DNA from 2 places in the Pantoea sp. Ep11b genome. Region 2 is predicted to be linked to the other one. Evidence: predicted binding sites of a transcription regulator. Region 2 holds the regulator's gene; the other holds the start of a gene.
The links. Region 2 encodes PhoB, which activates phosphate uptake and scavenging genes when phosphate is short. Its sites were predicted from a motif close to CTGTCATAAAACTGNCNNAT; they were not measured.
Positions count from the first base shown of each region.

Region 1 (10,596 bases), 690 kb from region 2:
GGCGACCAGCGGTTGCAGGCGATCAAACCAGTGGCGCAGATCGGTGCGCCAGACGTTGCGTCCGTTGATGACGCCCAGCGACAGCAGCCAGCTGGCGGGCAACTGCTGATGCAGCTGCTCAATATCGTCATCCCCATGCACCAGATCCACATGCAGCCCCTGCACCGGCAGCCTGCGGATCACCTCAAGGTTCTGCCCGATGCTGTCAAAATAGGTGGTCAGCAGCAGCCTGCAGTGACCCTGCAGGGCGTCATAGGCCGGTTGAAAAGCGTCGCGCCACGCCTGCGGCAGCTCAAGGGCCAGTGCCGGTTCATCAATCTGGACCCACTCAATGCCACGCTTAGCCAGTTCCGCCAGCAGCTGCTGATAGACGGGCAGGATCGCCGTCAGCAGCGACAGACGCTCAAACGGCGCGCCTTTGACCTTGCCCAGCCACAGATAGGTCACCGGGCCCAGCAGCACCGGCTTGATGTTATGCCCCAGCGCCAGTGCCTCATCCACCTCATCCAGCAGCTGCGTCCAGCTCAGCTTAAAGGTCTGATCCCGGCTGAATTCCGGCACCAGATAGTGATAGTTGGTGTTAAACCATTTGGTCATCTCGGCCGCCGCGACGGGTTCGCCGGAGGGGGCGCGTCCCCGGCCGAGGCGGAACAGCGTGTCGAGGTCAATCGTGCCCGCCGGGTTCTGATGGCGTTCAGGCACATTGCCCAGCATCAGGCTGGTGGTCAGCACATGATCATACCAGGCGAAATCCCCCACCGGCAGCAGATCGACGCCAGCTTCTTTCTGTTGCTGCCAGTGACGAGCGCGCAGCTCGCGTCCCGTCGCCAGAAGCGCCGCCTGGGTGCTGTCGCCCGCCCAGTAACGCTCCAGGGCTTTTTTCAGTTCACGATGCAGGCCAATACGGGGAAAACCGAGGGTATGATTGAGGATAGTCATGTGCCAGTCTCCAGAGAAAGGTTCACGTTGCTTTAACCGGGCAGTCAACGATGTTTAGCCGTCCAGATGTTTACACTGCTATACTCTGCGGGTACTGTATGTTGCTCAAGCGCAATATGTTCATTTTCGATGTGAAGGACACTCATGATCGAACTCAAGCACCTGCGGACGCTTCAGGCTCTGCGCAATACGGGATCGCTGGCTGCGGCAGCGGCCCAGCTCCATCAGACGCAATCGGCGTTGTCTCACCAGTTCAGCGATCTGGAGCAGCGTCTGGGATTCCGCCTGTTTGTGCGTAAAAGTCAGCCCCTGCGTTTTACCCCGCAGGGGGATATTCTGCTGCAACTGGCGGAGCAGGTGCTGCCACAGATCCAGCAGGCACTCCAGGCCTGCGACGAGCCGCATCAGACCACGCTGCGGGTCGCTATCGAGTGCCACAGCTGCATTCAGTGGCTGACCCCGGCGCTGGATAAATTCCGTCAGAGCTGGCCGCAGGTGGTGATGGATTTCAAATCGGGCGTGACCTTTGATCCTCAGCCCGCGCTGCAACAGGGTGAGCTGGATGTGGTACTGACCTCCGATATCCTGGCACGCTCGGGTCTGTTCTACTCGCCGATGTTTGATTTTGAGGTGCGGCTGGTGCTGGCAACGGATCATCCGCTGGCGCAGCTGGAGCAGATCTCACCGGAAGATCTGGCCGATGAGGTCCTGATGATCTACCCGGTCCAGCGTCAGCGTCTGGATATCTGGCGTCACTTCCTGCAGCCTGCTGGCGTCAGCCCGGCGCTGAAAAATGTGGATAACACGCTGCTGATGATTCAGATGGTTTCCGCGCGTATGGGCATTGCCGCGCTGCCGCACTGGGTGGTCGAGAGCTTTGAGAAGCAGGGGCTGGTCGTGACCCGCACGCTGGGCGAGGGTCTCTGGAGCCGCCTCTATGCCGCAGTGCGCGACGGCGAACAGCGCCAGCCGGTGCTGGAAGCCTTTATCCGCTTTGCCCGCCAGCACGCCTGTGAGCATCTGCCCTTTGTGCGCGATGCCGCGCGACCGGGCGCCGTGCTGCAGCGTTAAGCCGATCGGCACAAACCTGCGCGGGCGCGGACAAAATCCCCTATAATGCGCAGCCTGTCGACCGACCATGAGAAGATTTCACCATGACTAACAACGATATTCTGCGCAGCGTGCGCTACATGCTTAACCTGAGCGATGCGAAAATGGTGGAAATTTTTGCGCTGGCAGAGTGCGACGTGCCGCAGACAGATATTCAGGCATGGCTGAAAAAAGAGGACGACGCCGCGTTTCGCCCCTGCCCCGACGTGCTGATGGGGTATTTCCTGAATGGCCTGATCTTCTACCGTCGCGGTAAAAGTGAAGATGCGCCTGCGCCATCGATTGAGCGCAAAATGACCAACAACATCTTCATGAAGAAGCTGCGCATCGCTTTCGATCTGAAAACCACCGACATTCCTGAGGTGCTGAAGCGCGCGAACTTTACGGTTTCGCAGGCCGAAGTCGGCGCGATTTTCCGCAAGCCTGACCATAAAAACTACCGCGAATGCGGCGATCAGATTCTGCGTAACTTCCTGAAAGGGCTGACGATGATTCAGCGCCCTAAGAGCGAGAAGCCTGCCTGATCACGTGCCATACGGTCGGAAAGAGCGGGCGATGTCCTGAGCTGGACATCCATCCATTCCAATGCCTTCACCGTCGGTTTATTTACCTTATTCGCGAGGTTTTCTCCCTCGCGGGCCAGCACGTTACCGTGTTCAAACATTCAGGTTTGAACACGGTGGCAAACGTTTTTCTGCTTAGCCTTTGTTGATCAGCACACCCGGTATGCACTCTGATTGTCTGACGCAATACTCATCAGGAGCCTGGCGTAAAACGGTTCTGGTTCCTGTTGGTATGCTATCGATCGATGACTAACCTGTCGTGTGAGCCTGGGCTGGCAGATAGTATTCAGTTTCTGATGGGGGATTAAGCAAGACACGAATCCCTTGCAGCCAGCCAGACTAGTTCTACAGGCAATTAACCCTATTAACTTCATGGCTATCGCCCATTCCTCTGCCTGAACCAATAAGCACGAAGAAGTCGTTAACGCTTCAGGGGTGACGCGCCTGAACGGCGAAGTGTCCGGGCCAGGATAGCCCGGACGACGAAAAAAGATGGCGGTACTTTACGATGCAACTACGTCAGTCCGGCGGGCTGAACCGGCATCAGCCCGCCGGTTCAGCATTGCTATCAGCGGGTTATCGATCGCGCCGCCCCACCACCCAGCGCTTATGCACCCACAGCGAGGCGACGATCACCAGCGCGCCTGCAATAAAGCTCGGCCAGTGCGGTTTCTCCTGCCAGATAGCCAGATTGACCAGCAGTCCGGCGGGAACGTGCATATTGTTCATGATGCCCAGCGTGCCGGCATCGACCTGCGTCGCCCCGTAGTTCCACATAAAATAGCCAAGCCCGGACGCCGCCACGCCCAGCCAGACCAGAATGCCCCACTGCAGCGAGGTAGTCGGCAATTTCTGTGGATTACCCCAGGCGGACCAGGCGAGCACCGCGATCGCGACCGCGCCCAGATAAAACCAGGAGAAGGCGGTGTGCTGCGGCATAGGCCGGGTCTCCTGCAGACGCTTATACCCCACCATTCCCGCCGCGAAGCAGATGTTGGCGAGCTGCACGAGCAGCAGACCAAACCAGAAATGATCGCTGACTTTGTCATAGCGGATAATCGCCGCCCCGGCCACCGCCAGCAGCGCACTGAAGATGTAGCCGATGCGCAATGGACGACGACTAATCAGGTCATAAATCAGCGTCACATAGAGCGGCGTCATCACCGTAAACAGCAGGAACTCCGACACGCTGAGGTAGAGATAGGCTTCGAAACTCAGCAGGTACATCACGCCCAGCTGCAGCATCCCCACCAGCATGTAAAGCAGCAGCGTTGACGGCCGATAGCCGCGCCAGCGCAGAAAGGGTAAAAACACCAGCGCAGCGAGCGCCAGTCGCATCAGCACAGAGAACCAGCTGTCCACCTGACCGGCGAGGTATTCGCCAATCAGGCTGAACGAAAAGGCCCACAGAATAGTGGTAATGATCAGTAAGAACACGGTAACAATCCCGAAATGAACAGGCCGTCAGTGTAAACAATGTGTCGCCGCGAGGCTGCAAAATCTGGTTGACATCCGGTTATAAACCAGGCGACCGGAACAGCCGTTTCTGCGGCTATTTACACGTCCTGACATAACTGTCGCCGGAATCGGTTTTCAGCCAGACAAAATGCGCGAAATGATCCATCTCGTGATCATTTTCGCTCTCACCTGTAATAAAACTGTAACAAATGTGTCATTCATCACAGTAACGTTGTGCAACTGACACTATTCTTTGCGCGAAATGGAACATCTTTTGTCCATTTTATTCTGTCCACGTCCTGCCCCAACCTGCTGGGAATTAAAACCATAATGTGCCCTGGAGGGCCTCACTAATGCTGAGTATTTTTAAACCTGCACCACGTCAGCCGCAGGTGGCGGAGGATCGCATCGATCCTCTCTACCGTCGTCTGCGCTGGCAAATTTTCATCGGGATTTTTTTTGGTTATGCGGCCTACTATCTGGTCAGGAAAAACTTTGCGCTCGCCATGCCCTATCTGGTCGAGCAGGGTTTTTCACGCGGCGACCTGGGCTTTGCCCTGTCGGGCATTTCCATTGCCTACGGCTTCTCTAAGTTCATCATGGGATCCGTCTCTGACCGCTCGAATCCGCGCGTCTTTTTACCGGCCGGTCTGATTCTGGCCGCCGCCGTGATGCTGATCATGGGGTTCGTTCCCTGGGCCACCTCCAGCATCATGGTGATGTTCGTGCTGCTGTTTATCTGTGGCTGGTTCCAGGGCATGGGCTGGCCGCCCTGCGGACGCACCATGGTGCACTGGTGGTCGCAGAAGGAGCGCGGCAGAATCGTCTCGGTCTGGAACTGTGCGCATAACGTGGGCGGCGGTATTCCGCCGCTGCTGTTCCTGCTCGGGATGGCGTGGTTCAACGACTGGAAAGCGGCACTCTATATGCCTGCCTTCGGTGCCATTGCGATTGCGATTCTGGCCTTTGCGCTGATGCGCGATACCCCGCAATCCTGCGGTCTGCCCCCGATTGAGGCGTACAAAAACGACTATCCACCCGACTATGACGCCAGCCACGAAGAGGAGCTGACGGCCAAACAGATCTTCATGAAATATGTGCTGCCGAATAAGCTGCTGTGGTACATCGCGCTGGCCAACGTGTTTGTCTATCTGCTGCGTTACGGCATCCTCGACTGGTCGCCGACCTACCTGCGCGAGGTGAAACACTTCACGCTGGATAAGTCCTCGTGGGCCTACTTCCTGTATGAATATGCGGGGATTCCGGGGACGCTGCTCTGCGGCTGGATGTCAGATAAAGTCTTTCGCGGCAACCGTGGCGCGACCGGGGTCTTCTTTATGACGCTGGTGACCATCGCGACCGTGATCTACTGGCTCAATCCGGCGGGCAATCCCGGGGTCGATATGACCTGCATGATCGTGATTGGCTTCCTGATCTACGGCCCGGTAATGCTGATCGGCCTGCATGCGCTGGAGCTGGCACCGAAAAAAGCCGCAGGGACGGCGGCAGGCTTCACCGGCCTGTTCGGTTATCTGGGCGGCTCTGTCGCCGCCAGCGCCATCGTGGGCTATACCGTCGACTACTTCGGCTGGGACGGCGGCTTTATGGTGATGATTGCTGGCTGCGTGCTGGCGGTTGTCCTGCTGCTGCTGACCATGGTCAGCGAGCACAAACACAAAAAGCACCCTGCCTGAAGGCAATAAAAAAAGGGTCGGATAACCGGCCCTTTTTTATGCAGAAAACTTAAGCCAGATAGAGCGTGCGCAGCGTCTGCGGCACCGCGTCATCGGCATTGGAACCAATCACATCCAGCTCCGGCAACGTATCTTTCAGCCGCTGATGCGCGTTCTGCATGATATAGCCCTTTCCGGCCATGCTCAGCATTTCCACGTCATTCATGCCATCGCCAAAGGCGATGCAATTTTCCAGCGAGTGGCCCAGCTGTTTCGCGACCGCTTCCAGCGCATGGCCTTTCGACACGCCGCCCGCCATCACTTCCAGACAGGTCGGCAGCGAGAAGCTGACATTCACCCGGTCGCCCCAGCGCGCTTCAATAGCCTGCTCCATCGGGATCAGATGCTCAGGATTTTCACAGGTGAAAAAGACCTTGCTGATGTTATCGGTGGGCAGCAGACCCGGCTCATAGACCTGATAATTAAACACCGACTCGCGGAAATAGTCCTGCTCAGCCGGGCTGGAACGGCTGACAAACCACTCATCGTCGCGATAAACGTGCGTCAGGATATCGCTGTGATGATATTGCAGGCCGAACAGATCGCTGGCGATATCCTCATCCAGATTGTGGCTGAACACCAGCTCACCGCGGGCGTTGTGTACGCGTGCGCCGTTTGAGGTGATCATATAGGCCGGAATCGCCAGGCTGTCGCGCATCTGGCCCACATCGATATGGTGACGACCGGTGGCGAAAATAAAGTGAATCTGTTTCGCGACCAGCTGCTGCAGCGTTTCACGCGCAAAAGGGGTCAGGCGATGTTCGGGAGAGAGCAGCGTGCCATCCAGATCGGATGCAACGATGTGATACATGAAAACCTCGGATAGCTGGTTCAGCCGGTGTTAACCGGTCGGATAAATAACGTCAGTGATGCGATGAAAAAAAGTCGACCACTGCATTGAGTGCCTCGGCACGCATCTCATCTTTTTCAAACAGGATCTCGTGACGCGCACCGTCGATCACCCGTGGCGTGTTGCCTTCACACGGATGACCCGCCGCGGCCATCGCGGCACAGAACAGATCCTGCGAGCGATTGTCGACCACCCGATCATCGCTGGCCTGCAGCAGCAGCAGCGGCGTGGTGATCTTATCAACCTGGCTGAGAATGTTGCGACCCGCATGGATGCCTTCACGCACCCAATGGTAGGTCGGCCCGCCCATGCGAAGCGCCGGGTCGTCCGCATAAAACCGCAGATTGCGCCGGTAACGCTCGGCACTGTGTGTCAGCCGGTTAATGCCAAACGGGTGGGCGCGCCAGCGTCCGGTGCCCAGCGCATAGCCATCACGCACGGCCGGTCGCTTCTCCGCCCAGTCCAGGATCCGGTGGGCCAGAAATGAGGGCAACGGTAACGCGATGCCAAACATCGGCGCCACCAGCGCCGCCGCATGAAAAGCCTGCGGCTGACGCGCCAGAAACAGCGTTAAGATCGCCCCTCCCATGGAGTGCGCCAGCGCGTAGCGCTGCTGATAGTGACCGCTGACGATCTCTTTCAGATAGAGCGTTTCCAGATCGTCCACATAGTGGGTAAATTCTGCCACATGGCCGCGATGGGTATCTTCCAGCAGGCGATCGGATCGTCCCTGACCGCGATGATCCAGAATGATCACATCAAACCCGCAGTGGAACAGATCGTAGGCCAGCTCAGGATATTTTATGTAGCTCTCGATGCGTCCCGGCACAATCAGGATCACACGCTGATGTTGCGGTGATGCGAAACGCACGTAGCGCAGCGTCAGATTGCCGACGCCGGTGAATTCACACTCTTCGCGGCGGTGCCAGAAGTCGAGCAGCGGCCCGGTGGCGAAGGCCGCAAAGGCTTTTTCCCGTCTCAGCCAGCTGGCTTTATGTTGATCCATTCGCCCTCCTGTTGACCGGATACCGGGTCCTGAATGCCCTGTGCAGGCCGTAGCGCCGCGCTTAATTCTGGCGTATTGTGTCACAATTCCGCTACTAATGAGAGCCTGACCCATGACCATCGAATGGTGGCTGACCTATCTGCTTACCACAACAATTCTCAGCCTGTCGCCGGGTTCCGGTGCCATTAACACCATGAGTACGGGGATCAGCCACGGCTACCGTGGCACGGTGGCGTCGATCTCTGGCCTGCAGGTCGGACTGGCGCTGCATATTGTGCTGGTGGGTATCGGGCTGGGCGCGCTGTTTTCTCAGTCACTGCTGGCGTTCGAAATCCTGAAGTGGGCCGGTGCGGCCTATCTGGTCTGGCTGGGTATTCAGCAGTGGCGCTCCGCTGGCGGGATCGATCTGGATGCCGTTGCCAGAGCGATGCCACGTCGTCGTCTGTTCAAACGCGCCGTGCTGGTTAACCTGACTAACCCGAAAAGTATCGTCTTTCTCGCCGCCCTGTTTCCGCAGTTTATCCAGCCGCATCAGCCGCTCTTTATGCAGTATCTGGTGCTGGGCGTAACGACCGTGGTGGTGGATATCATCGTGATGATTGGCTACGCCACGCTGGCGACCCGGATTGCCGGCTGGATTAAAGGTCCCCGCCAGATGAAGTTAATGAACCGTATTTTTGGCGGACTCTTTATGGCGGTGGGCGCCCTGCTCGCCAGTGCCAGAAAGATCGCCTGAGTCCTGCGCGCCGACCTGCCCGGGTCGGCGCCGCTCTTCCCCTCTTCCTGCCTCGCCGTTAAGGCGCACTCACCGGCAGCGCGCGCAGGACAATGATCCCCGGCTTAGACCGCATATATTCCCGGAAAGGCATATCAACCACTTTGCGCGTGGCGGCGAGCGAAGAGGCATTTCTGAACCATAACCGGCCATCATGCCGCACCGCGATGCCGGCATGGGTGACATCCAGCCCCGGCGCGGTGGCGTAAACCCCCACGTAATCGCCGGTGCGGATCTGCGCCAGCACCTGGGGCGTGATGGCTTTCGCGGGCAGATAGGTAATGCGGCCGGAGATCACGCCGAGGCCGGGCACCTGCGGTTTTCCGCGCACCTCGCGATTCAGCAACTTCACGACCGTCACCGCCTGCGGGCTGAGGCTGCGCGTCATATCATCGGCATTACGCGGCGTTTCCGCGAACCAGTCAGAGAAGAAGTGGCGGCGGTTCAGGTAACGCACCTCGCCGCCCGCATAGCGGGTGCGGATCAGGTTCGCCTCAAAGCTGGCGCGGTCGCGGCTGTGACTCAGTGCCTGAACGTAATCCAGCAGCGTGAAGCAGTCCACGCCGTGAAAATTCACTACCAGCATTTCGGGGATATCCGGTGAACCCTTAAGCGTATGCGCCTGATAAGGCGTCCCGAGAAAGGCGGCGGAGATCTGCGCGATTCTCTCGCCCTGCGGCGCTGACAGCGGTGGTGCCTGCGCCAGGATCGCCGACACCCTCTCTTTTCTGGCCGGTTCTGGTGCCGGTGGAGGCGTGGCCTCCGGCGAGGCACAGGCGCTGAGCGCGGCTGCGATGAGCAGCAGTAACAGGGTTTTGATTCTGGTTATCCTCTTCATATCAACAGGCCATACGCACCGACCCTACCAGAGGCACGCGTTTCACTATTTAACAAATGATGAGGATTTATCTGCGGCTGTGGCAGAGAAAGGACAAAATCGCGGGCGGCAAATCAGAGAGAAACGGCAGAGGATGAGCTTTCTGCCGGTCGCGCCAGGCGCATTCCGGCAGAAAGATCAGGGTCCGGGCTTAACGCGAGATAATAAGGTGGATACCGAAACCAGCAAACAGCACGCCGGCCATGCCATCGACCCACTTGGCCAGACGCTGATACTTCGCCCGCATCCACGGCAGCGCAAAGATAGCCGCCACCAGCGCAAACCAGGCAAAGGTTTCGCCGATAATCAGCAGGAACAGGCCCCAGCGCTCCGCTGCACCGACATCATCACCGACGAACAGCGAGAAAACGCTGCCGAAATAGATAATGGCTTTCGGGTTCGACAGGTTGGTCAGCAGCCCCTTAAGAAAGCTCATGCCGCGTTTTGGCAGTTCCACCACCGGCTCATCCTGCTGCGGCTGTTTGTGACGCTGGCGGGCCGAGCACATCAGCTGCCAGCCCATCCACAGCAGATAGAGTCCGCCACCGACCATGATGATCTGATGCAGCCAGGCCATTTTTTCCAGGATCAGATGAAGGCCCATCAGCGCCACGCCCGCCCAGACCACAATCCCCAGCGTGATGCCCAGCACTCCCATCATCGCCTCTTTACGGGAGCGGCTGGCGGCAGTTTGCGACACGAAAAAGAAATCGGGGCCGGGGCTCATCAGCGCCACCAGATGCACCAGCGCGACCGTTGCAAATAACATCAGCATAATCAGTATCCTTTACTCTTCATCGAGATGCTCTTTGATCATCACCAGGAAAGGTTTACCAAAGCGCTCCAGTTTGCGATGCCCGACGCCGTTAACGCTCAGCATCTCTGAGGCGCTGACCGGCATCTGCTCTGCCATCTCTATCAGCGTGGCGTCGTTAAACACCACATAAGGCGGAATATTCTCTTCATCCGCAATCGCTTTTCGCAGCTTACGCAGCTTGGCGAACAGTTTGCGATCGTAGTTGCCACCCTGAAACTTCGCCGGGCCGCTGCTTTTGGTTTTCGCGGTAATCAGACGCGGCACCGCCAGCATCAGGGGCACTTCGCCCCGCAGTACCGGACGCGCCGCTTCAGTGAGCTGCAGGGCGGAATGCATGGCGATGTTCTGCGTCACCAGCCCCAGGTGGATGAGCTGACGCAACACGCTGACCCAGTGTTCGTGGCTCTGATCTTTACCCAGCCCGTAGACCGGCAGTTTGTCGTGGCCCTGTTCGCGGATACGCTGGTT
Region 1 is NZ_CP160631.1:600,643-611,238, reverse strand. Features, by position in the region: gene metE (5-methyltetrahydropteroyltriglutamate--homocysteine S-methyltransferase) at 1-939, opposite strand, end outside; gene metR (HTH-type transcriptional regulator MetR) at 1,084-2,010, shown strand; gene AB1748_RS02840 (DUF1456 family protein) at 2,094-2,573, shown strand; gene AB1748_RS02835 (carboxylate/amino acid/amine transporter) at 3,189-4,049, opposite strand; gene glpT (glycerol-3-phosphate transporter) at 4,424-5,764, shown strand; gene yigL (sugar/pyridoxal phosphate phosphatase YigL) at 5,814-6,614, opposite strand; gene pldB (lysophospholipase L2) at 6,667-7,659, opposite strand; gene rhtB (homoserine/homoserine lactone efflux protein) at 7,772-8,395, shown strand; gene AB1748_RS02810 (DUF1460 domain-containing protein) at 8,454-9,272, opposite strand; gene rhtC (threonine export protein RhtC) at 9,463-10,086, opposite strand; gene recQ (ATP-dependent DNA helicase RecQ) at 10,099-10,596, opposite strand, start outside.
Region 1: a site for PhoB is predicted at 4,260-4,279, ahead of glpT (glycerol-3-phosphate transporter). Genes of this name have one in related genera too.

Region 2 (10,596 bases):
TGCTGGCGCTGACCGAGCTGCAGGTGCAGCGGCTGCCACTGCGTGGCGAGCAGCAGCAGTTGCTGCCGGGCCGGACGGCTCTGCTGCAACTGGCTCTGCGCCTCACGCAGCGCCGCTGGCGGATGCTGCTCCTGGAGCGAAGTCAGCACTTGCTCCGCCTGCGACAGCGCCGCGCGTGCCTGTTGTTCCGCCTGCTGACGCGGCAGCGCCTGTTGTGCCTGCTGCTGTAGCTGCGCCTGCTGCGCGGCGATCTGCTGTTGCTGCTGTTCAGCCTGCTGTGCCAGGCCAGCCAGCGTTGCCTCACGCTGAGCCAGCAGCGCAAAGTTCTCCTGCCAGACGGGCAGAGCGGCACCCCACTGTGCCACATCGGCCAGCTGCTGACGTAACTGATGCTGTTCTGCCATCGCCTGCTGCCAGGCGGCGACCTGACGCGTCTGCGCTGTCAGGGTGAGCTGCGTCTGGTCCAGATGCTGCTGCTGCCGGCTGTTCTCCTGCTGCTGTTCCTGGAGCGACTGCTGCAGCGTTGCGATTTGCTGATCCAGCGGCAGCACCTGGTCAGTCAGCAAACTCTCCTGCTGCTGCTGTTCCTGCAGCACCTGCTGGCGGGCGGTCTGGGTGACGGCGTAGTGCTGCTGATGCAGCTGTTGCTGCTGCTGTGCCTGCTCTGCGTCCGCCGTGCGTTGCTGACAGCGGCTCGCCATCTGCTGCTGATCGGTGCGCAGCGTGTCGCGCTGCTGCAGGATGCTGCGCAGTTTTTCTGCCGGTTCGCTGCGGGCCAGCCGCTGACGGTCATCCTCTGCCGCCAGTGAGGCTGCCTGTGCCTGCTGAACTGCGGCCTCCGCCTGTTCATGTTCCAGCTGAAGCTGCTGCGTCTGCTGCTGCCATTGCTGCTGCTGCTGAGCCTGCTGATAGTGTGTGCTGAGCCGCTGTTCCGCCTCGGTGAGATCGGCGAGCTGCTGCTGCAGCGCCGCACGCGCCGCGTCATCCAGCAGGGCCATCGCGCCCGCCTGACTGCGCAGCAGATCCAGCTGGGTCTTCGCCTCTTTGTGGCGCTCATAGATCGCGGTGGAGATCAGGCCGTAGATCTCCGTGCCGGTCAGCTCCTCCAGCAGTTCGGCGCGTTCGCTGGCCTTCGCGTTGAGAAAGGCGGCGAACTGCCCCTGAGAGAGCATCATTGAGCGGGTAAAACGCTCGAAATCGAGCCCGGAGAGGGTTTCGATCAGCTTTAGCTTGTCGCCGACCTTATCGGCGACAATGACGTTGTCGGCGCAGCGCGCCAGCTCCACGCGCGGCGCCTGCAGCTTGCCGTCGGCGGTACCGCGTGCGCGGTTCTGGCTCCAGAAGGCGCGCCAGGCTTCCCCTTTGATCTCAAACTCTACTTCGGCGAGACATTCCGCGCAGTCGCGGGTCATCAGCGCATTCTGGCTCTGGGATATCGCTCCCAGGCGCGGCGTCTGGTGATAGAGCGCCAGGCAGATGGCGTCGAGCAGGGTGGTTTTACCGGCCCCGGTGGCACCGGTAATGGCGAACAGGCCGTTGCTGGCAAAAGGTTCGGCACGGAAGTCGATGAACCATTCACCGCGCAGGGCATTGAGGTTTTTAAACCGGAGCGTGAGGATCTTCATTGCGTCTCTTCCATGGCGGCCAGCGTCTGGCGGAACAGGGTGGTCATCTCGTCAATCTGCGTCTCATCCAGCGCCTCATCCAGCGCCAGGCGGCGGGCGAAAACCTCCTCCACCTTCAGCTCATTCAGGGTTTCATTGTCGAGCCGCGCCAGGCTCTGCTGCCGCTGTTCACGGCTGCGGCGAAGCAGCAGGACCTCCACCGGCAGCGCGGCGGTCAGGCTCTCGACCTGCCGCTGCAGGTCACTGAGGTACTCCTGGGTGGTGACTTCGATGTCGAGCCAGGTGGGCTTCGCCTGCTGAACTGCGCTGAAGGCGTTGAGCTGCTCGGCGATCTGCGCCAGCGATCCTTTCAGCATCCGCATCGGCTGCGTCTGCGGCACCACCAGTGGCGTGACGGATTGCAGACCACTGGCCGCCAGCTCGAGCAGAAAAACGCTTTTTTCGCTGCCCAGCTCGTCAAAACTCAGTGGAATCGGCGAGCCGCTGTAGCGGATATGCTCGCTGCCCGCAACGCGCTGAGCGCGATGGATATGGCCCAGCGCGATATAGTCAGCCGCCGGGAAGGCGCTGGCGGGGAAGGCGTCCAGCGTGCCGATATAGATGTCGCGCACCGAATCGCTCTGGCTGACGCCGACGGTGGTGAGATGGCCGGTCGCGATGATCGGCAGCGCATGGCCCAGCGCCTGCGCGGCGGCGAAACGCTGCTGATAGTGATCGGCGATCGCCTCCAGCAGCGAGGTCTGCTTGTCACGTCCCGACTGGCCCGCCCGGCTGCGCAGGATATCGCGCGGACGCAGATAGGGAATGGCGCAGAGCAGTGCGCCCGGCTCGCCCTGGCGGGTCCTGAGCAGCAGCACGTCGTCATTCTCCTGCGGCGTGGCGATCACCCGGGTATTGAGACAGGCGAGCAGTTCACGCGACTCATTCAGCGTGGCAACGGAGTCGTGGTTGCCCGCCAGCACGACCAGCTGGCAGCCCGTCGGCTGCAGTGCGACTACAAAGCGGTTAAACATCTCGCGGGCATAGCTGGGCGGCGTCCCGGTGTCGAAGAGATCGCCCGCGATAATCAGCGCATCCACCTGATGCTGTTCTATCTGGAGCAGCAGCCAGTCGAGAAACGCCTGATGTTCCGCCGCCCGGCTTTTGTTGTAGAAGAACTGCCCCAGATGCCAGTCCGCAGTGTGAATAATGCGCATGATGAGTCCCTGCCGTTATGATTCGCCCGGCGATTATACGGGCTCTGCGGCCAAAGCAAAAAAATGTCGTGGCCCTGTCATAAATGATTACCCACGAGGTTACAGGCAGGTTATGTTTTTCATAAAAGTGTCACAAATCTGACGCATAATGGCGCCGCGAATCTCAGTGACAGCCGTCATAATCTGCAGGAGTAATAATGGCTAAGCGCATTCTGGTTGTGGAGGATGAAGCCCCCATCCGCGAAATGTTGTGTTTTGTTCTGGAGCAGAACGACTATCAGCCGATTGAGGCGGAAGATTATGACAGCGCCGTGGGCAAGCTGATTGAACCCTGGCCCGACCTGATTTTACTGGACTGGATGTTACCCGGCGGCAGCGGCATTCAGTTTATCAAACACCTGAAACGCGAAGCGATGACGCGCGATATTCCGGTGATGATGCTCACCGCGCGCGGTGAAGAGGAAGATCGGGTGCGCGGGCTGGAAGTCGGCGCCGATGATTACATCACCAAGCCCTTTTCGCCGAAAGAGCTGATGGCGCGGATCAAGGCGGTGATGCGGCGTATTTCGCCGATGGCCGTGGAAGAGGTGATTGAGATGCAGGGGCTGAGTCTGGATCCCTCCTCACATCGCGTGATGTCCGAAACCACGCCGCTGGAAATGGGCCCTACCGAATATAAACTGCTGCACTTCTTTATGACCCACCCGGAACGGGTTTACAGCCGCGAACAGCTGCTCAACCACGTCTGGGGCACCAATGTCTATGTGGAAGATCGTACGGTTGATGTCCACATTCGCCGTTTGCGTAAAGCGCTGGAACTCTCCGGCCACGATCGCATGGTACAAACCGTTCGTGGAACAGGGTATCGTTTCTCTGCCCGCTACTAAACGGAGCTTTTACCGTGCTGGAACGCCTCTCCTGGAAGAGATTACTTGCAGAACTGCTGCTGGCCTGCCTGCCGGGGCTGCTGCTGGGCCTGCTGACCGGCGGCCTGGCCTGGTGGCTGCTGCTGAGCGTACTGGCGGTGCTGTTGTGGCACTTTCACAATCTGATGCGGCTGTCGCACTGGCTGTGGCTTGACCGCACCATGACGCCGCCCGCCGGGCGTGCCAGCTGGGAACCGCTGTTTTATGGCCTCTATCAGATGCAGCTGCGAAACCGGCGGCGGCGGCGCGAACTGGGTAATCTGATCAAGCGTTTCCGCAGCGGGGCGGAGTCGCTGCCGGATGCGGTGATCCTGACGACGGAAGAGGGAACGATTTTCTGGTGCAACGGGCTGGCGCAGCAGCATCTTGGCCTGCGGTGGCCGGAAGATAATGGCCAGAATATCCTCAATCTCCTGCGTTATCCTGAGTTTTCCCGCTATCTCCGTCAGCGCGATTTTGACAAGCCGCTGACGCTGGTGCTCAACAACAAACTGCACATGGAGTTTCGCGTGATGCCCTACAGCGAAGGGCAGTGGCTGCTGGTGGCGCGTGATGTCACGCAGATGCACCAGCTGGAGGGCGCGCGCCGCAACTTCTTTGCCAACGTCAGCCATGAGCTGCGCACACCACTCACGGTGCTGCAGGGTTATCTGGAGATGATGAACGACGCGGTGATGAGTGAACCTTCGCGCAGTAAAGCGCTGCACACCATGTCAGAGCAGACGCGGCGGATGGACAGTCTGGTTAAGCAACTGCTGACGCTGTCGCGCATTGAGGCCGCGCCGGCCATCGATCTGAAAGAGAAGGTGGACGTACCGGTGATGCTGAAACTGCTGCAGCATGAGGCGGCGACGCTGAGCGGTGGCCGCCACGAGATCCATTTCCACACCGATCCCCATCTTAAGGTGTTCGGCAACGACGAGCAGTTGCGCAGCGCCATCTCCAATCTGGTTTACAACGCCGTCAATCACACGCCTGCGGGCACGCGGATCGATATCAGCTGGCTGCGCAGCAAACAGGGCGCGACCCTGCGGGTGTGCGATAACGGGCCGGGTATTGCGGCAGAGCATATTCCGCGGCTGACCGAGCGTTTCTATCGCGTCGATAAAGCGCGCTCCCGGGCCACCGGCGGCAGCGGGCTGGGGCTGGCGATTGTGAAACATGCGCTGAGCCACCACAACGCGCGGCTCGACATTACCAGCGTGCCATACAGCGAGACCTGTTTTACCTTTACGCTGCCGGCAAGGTTGATTGTCAGCGGCATGATGCAGGAGAATGCCGTTCATTAATCGCTGCCGGATCTCCCTGATGCGCCTCCTTCTTTTACTGATTGTGACTCTGCTGCCGGGCCTGGCGTTTGCCCAGCCCGGTGCGCTTTCCGGCAACCTCAGCAGCGTGGGCTCTGATACGCTCGGCTATCTGATGACGCTGTGGAGCGAAGATTTCAGCCGTCAGGTGCCGGGCGTTAACGTACAGGTGCAGGCCTCGGGTTCTTCTACTGCCCCGACCGCGCTGGCTGCGGGAGCGGCGCAGCTCGGTCCGATGAGCCGCCCGATGCAGGCCGATGAACGTCAGGCCTTTGAAACGCGTTACGGCTATCCTCCGCTGGCCGTACCGGTGGCGATGGATGCGCTGGTGGTGGTGGTCAATCAGCGCAACCCGCTGCAGCAGATCGCACCCCGCCAGCTCGACGCCATCTTTTCGGTGACCCGCCTGTGTGGCGCCCGCGATGTGCCGCTGCGCTGGGGCGATCTCGGCTTAACCGGGGCGCAGTGGCGCAGCCGTCCGATTCAGCGCTATGGCCGTAACTCCGCCTCCGGCACCTGGGGATTCTTCAAGCAGCAGGCGCTGTGCCGGGGCGATTTTCGCAGCGACGTCGCGGAGTTTCCCGGCTCGGCGGCGGTGGTGCAGGCCGTCGCCGGAAATTCACGCAGCATCGGCTACGCCAGTTTCGGCTTTCACCTCAGCGGGGTAAAAATGCTGGCAGTGACCAACGATCAGGGGCAGGCCATCGTCCCGGATGCGGACGCCATCCGCAGTGGCCGCTACCCCTGGGCGCGTCCGCTCTACCTTTACGTCAATAAAGCGCCCGGTAAACCGCTACCGCCACTGGTGGCCGCCTTCCTGCAGCAGGTACTCTCGGCGCAGGGACAGCGGCGCGTCAGCGAGGCTGGCTATCTGCCGCTGTCGGAAAGCCAGATCGCCCAGGCGCGGGCCTCCCTGCAATAGCCCAACATGAATTAATTTCATCATCGCTGAATTTTCTTCAGTTGCAGCCGCGCCGCGTGCGTGACACTCTGTGTTCAGACATTTAGCCATCCAGATGGCTATTTATATCAGAATGCAACTATTTCCTGCCGTCATTACCGGCAGGCGAGAAAGGAGTGATCATGCAAAGAGAAACCGCCCCGTTCCGTGCCGACACCGTCGGCAGTTTCCTGCGACCTGCCGCCATCAAACAGGCGCGCGAACAGTTTGCCGCCGGTGAGATCGCTGCCGCTGCGTTGCGTAAGGTCGAAGATGAGGCGATTCGTGATGTGGTCGCGAAACAGCGTGAAAATGGCCTGAAGGTGGTCACGGATGGGGAGTTTCGTCGCGGCTGGTGGCACTTCGATTTCTTCTATGGCCTGCAGGGCGTTGAGCGTTATGAGGCGGAGCAGGGCATTCAGTTTAATGGCGTGCAGACCAAAGCGCAGGGCGTGAAAGTGGTCGGCAAACTGGGCTTCCCGGCCGATCACCCGATGCTCGACCATTTCCGCTTCCTGCAGAGCATTGCCGGCGATGCGGTGCCGAAGATGACCATTCCCAGCCCCAGCGTGCTGCACTTCCGTGGCGGCCGCAAAGTCATTGACGCGGAGGTTTACCCGGATCTGGCCGATTACTTCAGCGATCTGGCGCAGACCTACAAGGCGGCTATCCGGGCGTTTTATGACGCGGGCTGCCGCTATCTGCAACTGGATGACACCGTCTGGGCCTATCTCTGTTCTGAGGATCAGAAGCGCGACATCCGGGCGCGCGGCGACGATCCGGAGCAGCTGGCGCAGATTTATGCTCAGGTACTGAATAGCGCACTGGACGATAAACCTGCCGATCTGACCGTGGGCCTGCATGTCTGTCGCGGCAATTTCCGCTCCACCTGGATTTCAGAGGGCGGTTACGGGCCGGTAGCGGAAATCCTGTTCGGCAGCGTAAATGTGGATGCGTTTTTCCTGGAGTATGACAACGCCCGCTCTGGTGGCTTCGAGCCACTGCGGTTTGTTAAGCCCGGCCATCAGCAGGTGGTGCTGGGGCTGATCACCACCAAACTGGGTGATCTGGAAGATCCGGCGCAGGTGAAAATCCGGCTGGAGGAGGCGGCGCAGTATGTCAGTCTGGATCAGATCTGCCTCAGCCCGCAGTGTGGTTTTGCCTCGACGGAAGAGGGTAACAGCCTGAGCGAAGCCGAGCAGTGGCAGAAGATCCGTTTAGTGGTCGATATCGCCAGAGAGGTCTGGTAGTGCTGTAACGTTGTGCAGACAGGCGCGTAAAACGCGCCTTTTGTGTATCTGAACGGTCGTTTATGCGGGGATTTCTCACGGCCTGACGACTTTTCAGGCACATCATCTTGTGTGCCTGCTGAAAAAATCAACGCTATCCTCTGCCTTTTGGAAAAAAGGCGGGATAACCTTCTGGTTTTCCGATCCCGTATTGCCTTTCGCCGCTATAAACGTTTTACTTAGCGCCGTTGTCGATCCACCCCTCTGTAAACAGAATAACAGCAGATTAAACCACCTGCGCGCCAGCCCGAAGCGGACACCGTGCTCTGACAGTGTACGTCGTCGCGGTTCAGACGCAGCGAGGGGGACAACACGAACTCAACTTCCACCGCAACATCAGTGACAGGCCGTATGACACATCGTTTAACTTCGAAGGACATTCTCGCGCTGGGCTTTATGACATTTGCCCTGTTCGTTGGCGCGGGTAACATCATTTTCCCGCCCATGGTTGGTATTCAGTCTGGTGAACACGTCTGGACTGCCGCAATAGGCTTTCTGATCACGGCTGTCGGCCTGCCCGTCATGACCGTGATCGCGCTGGCTCGTGTGGGCGGCGGCGTGGATGCGCTCAGCACCCCGATTGGCAAAGTGGCGGGCATCGTGCTGGCGACCGTCTGCTATCTGGCTGTTGGCCCGCTGTTTGCCACCCCGCGCACCGCAACGGTCTCGTTTGAGATGGGGATCGCCCCGCTGACCGGTGAAGGCTGGCTGCCGCTGTTTATCTACAGCCTGATCTACTTCGTGCTGGTCATTGGCGTGTCGCTCTATCCCGGCAAACTGCTGGATACCGTGGGCCACTTCCTGGCGCCACTGAAAATTATCGCCCTGACCGTGCTCGGTGTGGCCGCGCTGCTCTGGCCGGCAGGCGGAACCATTACGGCGACCGCCGACTATCAGCGTGCGGCCTTCTCCAGCGGTTTCGTTAATGGTTATCTGACCATGGATACCCTGGGCGCCCTGGTCTTCGGCATCGTGATTGTGAACGCGGCCCGCTCCCGTGGCGTGGAAAATGCGGCGCTGCTGACCCGCTATACCGTGCTGGCGGGCCTGATCGCCGGTCTGGGCCTGACGCTGGTCTACCTCTGCCTGTTCAAACTGGGCGCAGGCAGTGGCGCGCTGGTGGATCAAAACGCCAACGGCGCCGCGATCCTGCATGCCTATGTTCAGCACACCTTTGGCGATATGGGCAGCTTCTTCCTGGCCGCGCTGATCTTCGTCGCCTGTATGGTGACCGCCGTGGGCCTGACCTGTGCCTGTGCGGAATTTTTTGCGCAATACCTGCCATTGTCGTATAAAACGCTGGTATTTATTCTGGGTCTGTTCTCAATGGTGGTGTCGAACCTCGGCCTGAGCCACCTGATTCAGATCTCCATCCCGGTACTGACGGCGATCTATCCGCCCTGTATCGTGCTGGTCGTGCTGAGTTTCACCCTGAACTGGTGGAACAAAAGCAGCCGGATTATCGCACCGGCGATGCTGGTCAGCCTGCTGTTCGGCATTGTTGATGCGATTAAAACCACCGGGTTTAAAGATATGCTGCCCGCTTTCAGTCAGCATCTGCCGCTGGCCGACCAGGGTCTCGCCTGGCTGCCGCCGTCGCTGGTGATGCTGCTGATTGCCGCTGTTGTCGACCGGGTGAAGGGACCTGAACAGGTTGCCGTTCACTCGTAACAGAGAGCGCTGATTCTTCTTTAACCACGGGCTTGCCCGTGGTTTTTTCATTTCACAGGTACAGGTTGTTATGCAAGAAACCAACAAGCTCAAACGCGGACTGAGCACGCGCCATATCCGCTTTATGGCACTGGGATCGGCGATTGGCACCGGGCTGTTTTACGGTTCCGCTGATGCGATAAAAATGGCCGGACCGAGCGTGCTGCTCGCCTATATCATCGGCGGAGCCGTGGCTTACATCATCATGCGCGCACTGGGTGAGATGTCAGTGAACAACCCCCAAGCCAGCTCCTTTTCCCGCTACGCGCAGGACTATCTGGGGCCGATGGCGGGCTACATCACCGGCTGGACATACTGTTTCGAAATCCTGATTGTGGCGATCGCGGATGTCACCGCTTTCGGCATCTATATGGGCGTCTGGTTCCCTGAGGTGCCGCACTGGATTTGGGTGCTGAGCGTGGTGCTGATCATCGGCGCGGTCAACCTGATGAGCGTCAGGGTGTTCGGCGAGGTGGAGTTCTGGTTCTCCTTCTTCAAGGTCGCCACCATTATCGTGATGATTCTGGCCGGTTTTGGCATGATTATCTGGGGGATCGGCAATGGCGGTCAGCCGACCGGCATCCACAATCTCTGGAGTAACGGCGGCTTCTTCGCGCACGGCGTGGTGGGGATGCTGCTGTCGCTGCAGATGGTGATGTTTGCCTATGGCGGCATTGAGATTATCGGCATCACCGCCGGTGAAGCGAAGGATCCGGAGAAGTCCATTCCGCGTGCGATCAACTCCGTACCCTGGCGCATCCTGGTGTTCTACGTCGGCACGCTGTTTGTGATTATGTCGATCTATCCGTGGAATCAGGTTGGCACTGCGGGCAGCCCGTTTGTCCTGACCTTCCAGCATCTGGGGATCGCGGCGGCGGCTTCCATCCTCAACTTCGTGGTGCTGACGGCCTCGCTCTCGGCCATTAACAGCGATGTGTTTGGCGTGGGCCGTATGCTGCACGGTATGGCACAGCAGGGCCATGCGCCGAAGATCTTTATGAAAGTCTCTTCGCGCGGCATTCCGTGGGTGACGGTGGTGGTAATGATGTTCGCCATGCTGATCGCGGTCTACCTTAACTACCTGATGCCAGAGAAAGTGTTCCTGGTGATCGCCTCCCTGGCGACCTTTGCCACGGTGTGGGTCTGGATCATGATTCTGCTGTCGCAGATAGCGTTTCGTCGCAAAATCGGCAAAGAGGCGGCCAGCAAACTGCACTTTGCCCTGCCTGGCGGCAGCTGGACGGCTGGCGCTGGCGTCGCTTTCCTCTGCTTTATTATCGCGCTGATTGGCTACTTCCCCGATACCCGCGTTTCGCTCTATGTCGGTATGGTGTGGATCGTGCTGCTGCTGGCAGGCTACAAACTGGTGCGTAAGCCTCGTTGATCTTCTGTTCTGCTCTCCCGATGCCGGGGGAGCAGAACCGGTTATTTCCCGCTTCTGTTTTATCCTCCGTTATTTGTGTGATCCGCTGCACAGCCTTCCGTTTTTCAGCCGCTGCGACATTGCGCAGAAATAGTATGGCGTGGTGTTAAGCAGTTTATTTTTCCGACGACGTGTGGAACGGTTTAATTAATGACCTGATTAGCATCACAGATGCTTAAG
Region 2 is NZ_CP160631.1:1,292,402-1,302,997, forward strand. Features, by position in the region: gene AB1748_RS05985 (AAA family ATPase) at 1-1,625, opposite strand, end outside; gene sbcD (exonuclease subunit SbcD) at 1,622-2,821, opposite strand; gene phoB (phosphate response regulator transcription factor PhoB) at 3,019-3,708, shown strand; gene phoR (phosphate regulon sensor histidine kinase PhoR) at 3,723-5,036, shown strand; gene AB1748_RS06005 (PstS family phosphate ABC transporter substrate-binding protein) at 5,056-5,976, shown strand; gene AB1748_RS06010 (cobalamin-independent methionine synthase II family protein) at 6,138-7,244, shown strand; gene brnQ (branched-chain amino acid transporter carrier protein BrnQ) at 7,635-8,954, shown strand; gene proY (proline-specific permease ProY) at 9,025-10,377, shown strand.